One region of the Chromobacterium violaceum ATCC 12472 genome, then DNA from elsewhere that is predicted to be linked to it. Evidence: predicted binding sites of a transcription regulator. Region 1 holds the regulator's gene; the other holds the start of a gene.
The links. Region 1 encodes FliA, which starts transcription of late flagellar genes. Its sites were predicted from a motif close to GCTAAAGNTNNNNNNNNNNCNGCCGATAAT; they were not measured.

Region 1 (4,990 bases):
CGGCAGCGCGATGAACCGCGCCATCGCCCGCACTTACGCGATGCCGGTGGAGCCGCTGGAAAGCCCGGCCCCGCCGCGGCTGGACGCCGCGCCGCCGCGCGTGGAGCCGACCTACGCCCCGCCGCAACCCGTCGCCCAGCCCCTCATGCAGCCGGCGGCGCAGCCCATTCCCCGCGCCGCGCCGCGCCCGCCGGCGCCGGAGCCCGCCGCGCCTCACGCCAACGGCGAGGAGCAGGAACAGATGGCCCAGGAACTCAGGCAGATCGGCGACGAGATCAAGCTGCTCAGGAGCCTGCTGCAAAGCCAGCTGGCCAGCTTCGCCTGGTCGGACATGGAAGGCAAGGCGCCCAACCGGCTGGAATTGTTCAAGCACCTGCTGGCCATGGGCTTCTCCGCCCAACTGATCCGCCAGCTGATAGAAAAGATGCCGGCGCAGTACCAAGCCGAGGTCGCGGTGAAATGGGCGCGCTCGGCGCTGGCGCACAATCTGAAGTGCGCGGACGCCGACCGCGAGGTGATGGACCGCGGCGGCATCTTCGCGCTGGTCGGCCCCACCGGCGTCGGCAAGACCACCACCGTGGCCAAGCTGGCCGCGCGCGCGACGATGCGCTTCGGCGCCCAGCACGTGGCGCTGATCACCACCGACAGCTACCGGATCGGCGCGCAGGACCAGCTGCGCATCTACGGCAAGATCCTTGGCGTGCCGGTGTTCTCCATCCAGAACGAGGGCGATCTGCAGTTGACGCTGGCCGACCTGTCCAACCGCCACATCGTGTTCATCGACACCGTGGGCATGGGCCAGCGCGACGCGCGCGTGCTGGCGCAGATCGACATGCTGCGCACCGCCGGCCGCCCGATCGAGCGGCTGCTGCTGCTGGCCGCCAACACCGACGGCCACACGCTGGAGGACGTGGTGAAGCGCTACCGCGGCGACGGCCTCGCCGGCTGCATCCTGTCCAAGATAGACGAGGCGGTGGCCCAGGGGCCCAGCCTGGACGTGATCATCCGCAACCGGCTCAAGCTCTACTACGTCACCAACGGCCAGCGCGTGCCGGAAGACCTGCATTCCGCCAACGCCGCCTTCTTGGTCGACCGCGCGATGCGCGCCCAGCAGATCGCCTCGCCGTTCGCGCTGCAGGCCGATGAGATGTCCATCATGCAGGCGGCGCAGGCCGGATGGCTATGAACGCCATGCAGGACCAGGCCGCCAGTCTCCGCCGGCTCGCCGCCCAGCGGCAGCGCGCGCCCAGCTTCGCCTTCATCGGCTCCGAGCACGCCGGCACCAGCACCGTGGTGACCGAGCTGTCCCTGGGCCTGGCCTACGCCGGCCTGCGCCCCATCGTGGTGGACTGCTGCCTGGGCCAGGTGCAGACCCGCCGCCTGGGCGTGCCCGCCACCGCCACGCTGGAAAGCCAGGTGGTCAGCGTGGGCGGCCTGGACGAGATGATGGTGGGGTCGCGGCAAGGCGTGCAGTTGATCAATCTCTATGCGCAGCCGGAGCAGCGCGCGCTATTCTCCACCCAGCTGTGGCTGCGGCTGGGCAGCGAATTCGGCGCCCAGGAACGGGACGCCTCGGCGCTGCTGATCGACGCGCCCGATCCGGTGCGCGATCCGATACCGGCCAGCGTGGCCGACAATCTGGTCTTGGTATTAACACCGGATGCCGACTCGCTGACCGCCGCCTACGCTAATATCAAGCGCCTGGCCAGCCGCTTCGGCCGCCAGCGCTTCAATGTGCTGATCAACCGGGCGCGGCACCTGGAGGAGGCGCACGAGCTGTTCACCCGGCTGTCGGCGGTCGCCAGCGAGTTTCTGACCGTCTCGCTGCGCTGGGTCGGCTTCGTGCCGCACGACAACGCGGTGCGCCGCAGCCAGACGCTGCGCCGGCCGCTGATGGAGGCCTTCCCGGACAGCGAGGCGGCCGCGGCCTTCTCGCAGCTGTCGGCGGTGCTGCCGCAATGGGACGCGCCGGAAACCAGCCGCGACAGTACCGGATACATGGACTTGCTGATTGCCGCCTCGCGCGATTGGGCCGAGGCGGATGGAGCCAAACCCTTATGACCTTTCCGTCCTTCCGCCGATCGGGCTACGCGGCAGCGGCCCCCAGCGTCGAGATCGACGTGGAAGCCTATGCCCCGCTGGTGCGCAAGCTGGCCAGCATCATGATCGCGCGGCTGCCGGCGTCGGTGGAGCTGGGCGATCTGGTCCAGGTCGGCATGATCGGCCTGATCGAGGCCGCCCGCCAGTTCGATCCGGCGCAGGGGGTGCAGTTCGAGACCTTCGCCAGCCAGCGCATCCGCGGCGCGATGCTGGACGAGCTGCGCCGCGAAGACTGGCTGCCGCGCCAGGCGCGCCGCAACTCGCGCCAGATCGAGGAAGCGATTTCCAAGCTGGAACAGAGGCTGGGCCGCGCGCCGCTGGAGTCGGAAATCGCCGCGGAAATGGGCGTGGAGCTGGAGCAATACCAGGACATGCTGGGAGACTGCAAGGGCACCACGCTGCTGCATTTCGAAGACTTCGGCGGCGGCGACGACGAGGGCAGCCACAATCCGGTGACCAATATCGCCGACGACGACTCCCCGGATCCGCTGGCCGCCCTGTCCGACGACAGTTTCCGCCGGCAGCTGGTCAGCGCGATCAAGTTCCTGCCTGAGCGCGACCAACTGGTGATGGCGTTGTATTACGAGCAGGAGCTGAACCTGAAGGAAATCGGCGCGGTGCTCGGCGTCACCGAGTCCCGCGTCTGCCAACTGCACAGCCAGGCCATCGCCCGTCTGCGCGCAAAACTGAAAGACTGGCTGTAGGAGCCTGTGATCTTTTTACGAGCAAGAGATCGTAAACAGGCTCTAAGGGAGGGCCCGGCAACGGGTCTCAGACCAGATCGATAACGGAACCTTCTTGTGGACAAGATCAGTCTTATCGCCATTGTAATGGGCCTGACCGCCATCATCGCAGGCCAGGCCATCGAGGGGGGCAGCATTGGCTCGCTGATGCAGCTGACCGCCTTCATGATCGTGATCGGCGGCACCACCAGCGCGGTGATGCTGCAAAGCACGCCCAAGCAGTTCATGGCCGGCCTGCGCATGCTGCGCTGGATCTTCCGCCCGCCCAACTTCGACCACGAGAAAATGATCCGCGAGGTCATCAACTGGAGCCAGACCTCGCGCAAGGGCGGCCTCTTGGCGCTGGAAGGCCTGATCGCCACCCAGCGCGACCCGTTCACCAAGAAGGCGATGCAGATGCTGGTGGACGGCACCGAGCCGGACACGCTGCGCGCGGTGATGGAGGTGGAGATCAGCATGTTCGAGCACGCCCGCAGGCAGGCGGCGCGCATCTGGGAGTCGGCCGGCGGCTACGCGCCGACCATGGGCATCCTGGGCGCGGTGCTGGGCCTGATCCACGTGATGGAGAACCTGTCCGACCCGTCCAAGCTGGGCGGCGGCATCGCGGTGGCCTTCGTCGCTACCGTCTACGGCGTCGGCTCGGCCAACCTGTTCTTCCTGCCCATGGCCAACAAGCTCAAGCACCTGGTGGCGTCGGAACTGGCGATGAAGGAGCTGGTGGTGGAAGGCGTGGTGGCGATCGCCAACGGCGAGAACCCGCGCATCATCGAGAGCCGGCTGCGCGGCTTCCTGGCGATGCACGAATAATCTCAAACCGCCCGGGACGGAAGCATGAGACAGCGTGTTTTCGGCAGCATAGACTCCTTTGTCGAGTCCGCGGACAGCAGTCTGAAAATCGGCCGGCTGGTCGGCAATTTCGGTTTTTTGCAAGCGCTGCTGCGTTTCGGCGAATTCGATCAGATCCAGCTGTTCTGCCCGACGATGGGCAATCTGCAATTGCTCAGGCAACAGCTGGAAAATTCGCTGGATGAAGACACGCTGAACCGGGTGGTGCTGTCCCACCACCTGAACCTGCCGGACGCGCTGGCCGCCACCGACTTCGACGCCTTCCATCTCGGCGACGCGTTTTTCTATCTGCCCAAGATGGCCGAGCTGCGCGCCCGCCACGCGGCCCATCCCTTTCCGCTCACCGCGCCCACCCACAGCCTGAACGACGTCGATCTGGGCGACAAGATACGCCGCCTGTGCCAGGCCCCCCTCAGGGAGGGAGACGCGATCTTCTGCACCTCCCGCGCCGGCGAGGACGTGATGCGGCACTATCTGGCGCTTCACCGCGAGCCGGGCCGGCCGCCGCGCACGGAGTGGGTGCCGCTAGGCATAGACGAAAGCTATTTCATCCCGCGGGCCCGCGCAGCCTGCCGAAAAAAGCTGGGCCTGCCCGAACGGGCGTTCTGCCTGCTCTATCTGGGCCGTTTTTCGCCGGTCACCAAGGCCGACCTGACGCCGCTGCTCTACACCCTCGCCCGTCTGCGCGCGGAGCCGGCCGGCCCGGATACGCCGCCGCTGGAGTGGCGGCTGCTGCTGGCGGGCGGCGGCAGCGCCGGCGAGATCGCCAGCCTGCGCCAGACCATAGGCGAACTGGGTTTGCAGACATGCGTGCGGCTGTGCGACAACGTCGAGGACGAGGCCAAGCGCGACTTGCTCGCCGCCGCCGACGTCTTCGTCTCGCCGGTCGACAACTATCAGGAAACCTTCGGCCTTTCCATCGTCGAAGCGATGGCCGCCGGCCTGCCGGTGCTCGCCTCGGACTTCGACGGCTACCGCGACCTGGTCGTCGACGGCGAAACCGGCTACCTGATTCCCACGCTGGCCTGCCCCCCGCCAGCCCTGATCGACGCCTTGCTGCCGGTGCTGGATGCCAATCTGGTGTCGCTGTGCTGCGCCCAGGGCGTGGCCGTGGACATGGAATGCCTGGCGCAGCGGCTGCGCGAGCTGGCGCGCAGCCCCGGCCTCTGCCGCGCGCAGGGGGAGGCCGGCCGCAGGCGGGCGCAGGCGCATTTCAGCTGGCGCAAAGTGATGGCGCGCTACGACGCGTGGTGGAGAACGCTCAAGCGGGAGGCGCTCGGCGCGGGCCTGGCCAAGCCGGC
Region 2 (4,990 bases), 1.6 Mb from region 1:
TTGGTGTCCAGGCGCGACTGCAGGGAACTTTGCAGCTGGGTTTCCGTGCTCACCTTGGTGCGTATCGTGGCCTTGCTGGTCTCGATCACGCCCTTGGGATCCAGCATGCCGTTGATCTCGAGGTTGAAGCGCTGGGCAAAACCGGTATTCGAGGCGTTGCCGAACAGATTGACCACGGCCTGCTTGTCCTTCTTCATCGCGTCGTTGAAGGCGGTCTGGTCCAGCTTCAGCGTGCCGTCCTTCTGCAGAGAGATGCCGGCCTGCGATAGATAAGCGATGGAATTCACCGGATCGACGCCGGCCACCGGGGTGGCCAGGACCTGCTGCAGCTTGCCCTGGATGTCCAGGATAGACGCGTTGCCCTTCAGGGCGCCGCTGCGCGCGGCCTTGACGTCGCCTATCACCTGGTTGTACGCGTCGACGAAAGACTGCAGATTCTTGGCCACGCCGGCGCTGTCCGGCGACAGCGACACCGTGAAGCTGCCCGCCTTGTAGAGATCTATCTCCACGCCGGCCACCGCGCTGGTCACCTTGTTGCTGCCGGCGCTGATGGCGACGCCGTTGACGGTCAGGCTGGCATTGCTGGCATCCCGCGACTCCGTTCCCGCGGTGGGGCTCTGCGACAGGCCCGCCAGCGTGGAGCCGCTGGTGCCGCCCGAGTCGCTGCTATTGCTTCCGGCGACGATCTTGAATTGATTGTCGAGACCGGATTCCACCGAGCCCAACACCAGCTTGTACTGCGAGCCGTTCTGGACCACGGAAGCGTTGATGCCGATGCCGGCCGCATTGATCTTGTCGTTGATGGTCTGCAGCGAAACCACGTCGTCCGGCTTGCTGCGCAGCGTCACCGTCTGGGTCTTGCCATTGACTTGAAAGGAGATCGAGTCCGGCGCGCCGCTGATGGCCGCCTTGGGATCGGTGATCGTGCTGGTGCCGACCTGATCGAACACCAGCTGGCGGCTGGTGGCCAGATTCTTCACATCGATCTGGTAAGTGCCGGAGCTGCCGCCGCTGGTGGTGGACACGGCGCCCATCGACGCGTCGCTGACCGTGGCCTTGAACACCTGCAGGAAACGGCCGGAGGAAAGCCCTGTCAACGCGGTTTGAAGCGCGGACAGCGAAGAACTGAGCTTGCCTACGGTGCTGAGCTGGGTGTTGTATTGGTCGGCGCGTTGCTGGCTTTCGTTGAGCGGCCTGCGCTCTATCGCCATCAACTGACTGACTATGCCTTGTACATCCAATGCACCCACGGAACTGGTAATGGCTGCCATGTCATCCCCATGTTTAGCCGCATCGGGACAAAGAGGTCAGGCCTTGTCCTTCAGCAAAAGTCCCTTGAAGTCGCCGATCGCCTTGGCGATGCGCAACGCTTCTTCGGACGGAATTTGACGAATAACCTTGTTGTTTTCCTTGTCGACCACCTTCACCACGGTGGCGCCGGTGTCCTTGTCGACCGAAAACAGCAAGGAGCTGTTGTACAACGAAGCCGTGTTGTTCAACTGCTTGACCGAGTCTTCCAACTGCTTGGTCAGCGACTGCTGCTTCTGCTCCGAATCCGCAGCCGCCTGTTGCTGCTGGTTCTGCCCAACCGCGGCAACAGCCTGTGTCGTTTCCGCCAGCACCTGCTGGTTTTGGTCGCTGGTCGGAGCCTGCGCCAGCTCTACCAGCTGCTGACGCTGTACTGGAGCGGATGTCGTCGGAACGGAAGGCGATAAGATGGAAGGGATTTGCATGATCACGCTCCTCGTGACCGCAGCTCCGGCTGCCCAACCGGAGCTGCGACTGGCTATACCATCAGTGTACTACTGTTATTGCAGCAGCGTCAGCGCTGCCTGGGGCAGAGTATTCGCTTGTTTCAGGATAGACGCGCCAGCCTGTTGCAGAATCTGGTTCTTAGTCAGGTTAGCCGTTTCCGAGGCAAAGTCTACATCCAAAATCCGGCTATTGGCGGCAGTCAGGTTTTGCACGTAGTTTTGCAGGTTGGCCACCACGGCGTCGAACCGGTTCTGCACCGCACCCCAAGTCGAACGCACGTTCGAGATTTGGGAGATGTCCTGATCCAAGGCGGACAGAATCGCGGAAGCGCTACCCTGCGACAACACGCTGATGGTGCCGGTGGCGGTCAAGGACGAGTTGTAGCTGCACAGCACGCCGGCGGACGTCATGTCCTGCGAGGAAATCGAAACCTGGTTGCTGCTGGCGCCGGACGAACCCACCTGGAAAGTCAGTACCGCGCTACCGGACAACAGCGAAGTGCCGTTGAACTGGGTGGTCTGCACGATACGCGAGATTTCCTGGGTCAGCTGGTCCACTTCGTTCTGCAGCTGCGAGCGGTTGGTGTTGCTGACCGAGCCGTTGGACGCCTGCACCGCGATTTCGCGGATACGCTGCAGGTTGTTGGCGATCTGCCCCAGCGCGCCTTCCGCCGTCTGCCCGACGGAAATGCCGTCGTTGGCGTTGTTGACGGCCTGGTTGTTACCGCGGATGGCCGAGGTCAGGGTCTGCGAAATCGCCAGACCGGCCGCGTCGTCCTTAGCGGTGTTGATACGCAGGCCGGAAGACAGACGTTGCAGCGACTTGGTCAGCGACATCTGCGAATTGTTCAGGTTCAGCTGCGCTTGCAGCGAGGATACGTTGGTATTGACGGTAATAGCCATGGTGACTCTCCTGGTGCTTTAGGTGGGCAAAACAGCTTGCTTACACAACTTATCGACCAAGGCGATCCGAACTTTATGCCCCGGATGTGAATTTTTGCATCAATACTGCAAATCCCTTTGCCAATCCCCAATCCGCCGCAGGCTGCCAGGCAGACTGCGGCGCCATCGATTGCGCTTACTGCAGCAGCGTCAGCGCGGCCTGCGGCAAAGAGTTGGCCTGCTTCAGGATGGAAGAGCCGGCCTGCTGCAGAATCTGGTTCTTGGTCAGGTTCGCGGTTTCAGAGGCGAAGTCCACATCCAGGATACGGCTATTGGCAGCGGTCAGGTTCTGCACATAGTTCTGCAGGTTGGCCACCACCGCGTCGAAGCGGTTCTGCACCGAGCCCCAGGTGGAACGCACGTTCGAGATCGCGGCGATATCGTGATCCAGGCTCGACAGCACCGCGGAAGCGCTGCCCTGGCTCAGCACGCTGATGGTGCCGGTATTGGTCAAGGACGAGTTGTAGCTGCACAGGACGCCGGCGGAAGTCATGTCCACCGAGGAAACCGAAACCTGGTTGCTGCTGGCGCCGGAGGAACCGACCTGGAAAGTCAGCACCGCGCTGCCGGACAACAGCGAGGTGCCGTTGAACTGGGTGGTCTGCACGATACGCGAGATTTCCTGGGTCAGCTGATCCACTTCGTTCTGCAGCTGCGAGCGGTTGGTGTTGCTGACCGAGCCGTTGGACGCCTGCACCGCGATTTCGCGGATACGCTGCAGGTTGTTGGCGATCTGCCCCAGCGCGCCTTCCGCCGTCTGCCCGACGGAAATGCCGTCGTTGGCGTTGTTGACGGCCTGGTTGTTGCCGCGGATGGCCGAGGTCAGGGTCTGCGAAATCGCCAGACCGGCCGCGTCGTCCTTGGCGCTGTTGATGCGCAGGCCGGAAGACAGCCGCTGCAGCGACCTGGACAGCGCCATCTGGGAGCCATTCAGGTTCAGCTGAGCCTGCAGCGAACTGGTATTGGTATTGACGGTAATTGCCATTTTGTTCCTCTTAATCAGCCCAGCGGGCTCACCAAAATAATTGCCTGTTGCCGATCAGATCGGCCATGGCGGGGAAACTTTGATGAAAATGGCAAAACTGCCAACTAATCGAACCATCCTCCCTTGAATAAAAAAAAAACCCCGGAACCTGTCCGGGGGCGGAGCCGCATCCCGCTCAACCGTGCAGGACCCGGAACCATTCCTCGTAATGCTCCTCCAGCCAGTAGTCGCGATCGAACCAGGCCTTCAGCGCATCGCCTTCTTTCGCCAGCGCGTCCAGATCATGCACCCGCGCGCGTATCGCCTCGATCCAGGCCTCCGCCCGGTTGGGCACGCGGCATACCGGCGCGTTATTGGTCTGGTACGGGTAGATGTCGGTGCACACCACCGGCCAACCCAGCACGCCGTACTCCAGCAGACGCAGATTGCTCTTGGCCTCGTTGAAAGGATTGATCTCCAGCGGCGCCACCGCCAGATCCAGATTCAGCGTCGCCACCTTGGCCGCGTAATCGGCAAAAGGCACGCCGTGATGCATCTCGGCGACGAAGGGTCGGAATTGCGGCAAGCACATGCCCATGAACACCCAGTCGACTTCCTTGTGAGTGGCCTTCAACACCTCATAGATCAGCTCCAGGTCGCCGCGGTGCTGGCTGGCGCCCACCCAGCCGACGCGCGGCTTCGCGCCGACGCGCCGCTGCGACTTCAAATCGCCCCAGATCGTCTTGCGCAGCCGGTTGGGCGCGACGGTCACCTCGCCAACCATGTTCTGGATGAAGTCGGCCAAAGGCTGGGTCGACACCACGGCGGCGTCGCACAGCTTCAACACCCGGCGCAGCCGCTGCTTGGCATCCGGATAATGGCGGCTCCAGTGATCGTACAGGCTGCTCTTCTCCGGCACCCCGCCGACCAGATCGTCCAGGCCGAAGACGATGCGCAGGTCCGGAATGAACTTGCGGTAGGCATCCATGGTTTCATAGATGTAGTCGCTGATGCCGGTATGCAGCAGAATGGTGTTCGGCGCCTGCCGCGCCAGTTCCACCACGGTCGGGATGCCCTCGTCAGGCTGGTGGATTTCGCCATCCAGCTTGCCCTTCTCCTGCAATACCGACAGCGGCTGGCTGAGACGGTATTCGCCGCTGCCGCCGGGCACCGGGATGCCGAGCACCCGCTTGCGGCTGGAGAAGCCCGGATCCCAGGCCACCGAGCGCTGCCACTCGGTTGTCGTCCGCTTGGTGCGCAGCGTCAGATTGCGGTTGTAGCAAGGGTCGCGCTGCAGCACCGGCAGCCAGCGCGCCAGCATCACCTCCAT

Region 2: the regulator FliA is predicted to act here: its motif matches at 2,706-2,735, upstream of CV_RS19195 (flagellin).

What each region holds. Positions count from the first base shown of each region.
Region 1 is NC_005085.1:1,063,983-1,068,972, reverse strand. It holds gene flhF (flagellar biosynthesis protein FlhF) at 1-1,186, shown strand, start outside; gene CV_RS05045 (MinD/ParA family ATP-binding protein) at 1,177-2,061, shown strand; gene CV_RS05040 (RNA polymerase sigma factor FliA) at 2,058-2,804, shown strand; gene CV_RS05035 (flagellar motor protein) at 2,901-3,650, shown strand; gene CV_RS05030 (glycosyltransferase family 4 protein) at 3,675-4,990, shown strand, end outside.
Region 2 is NC_005085.1:4,177,865-4,182,854, forward strand. It holds gene fliD (flagellar filament capping protein FliD) at 1-1,271, opposite strand, end outside; gene CV_RS19190 (flagellar protein FlaG) at 1,308-1,733, opposite strand; gene CV_RS19195 (flagellin) at 1,809-2,657, opposite strand; gene CV_RS19200 (flagellin) at 2,833-3,681, opposite strand; gene CV_RS19205 (glycosyltransferase) at 3,857-4,990, opposite strand, start outside.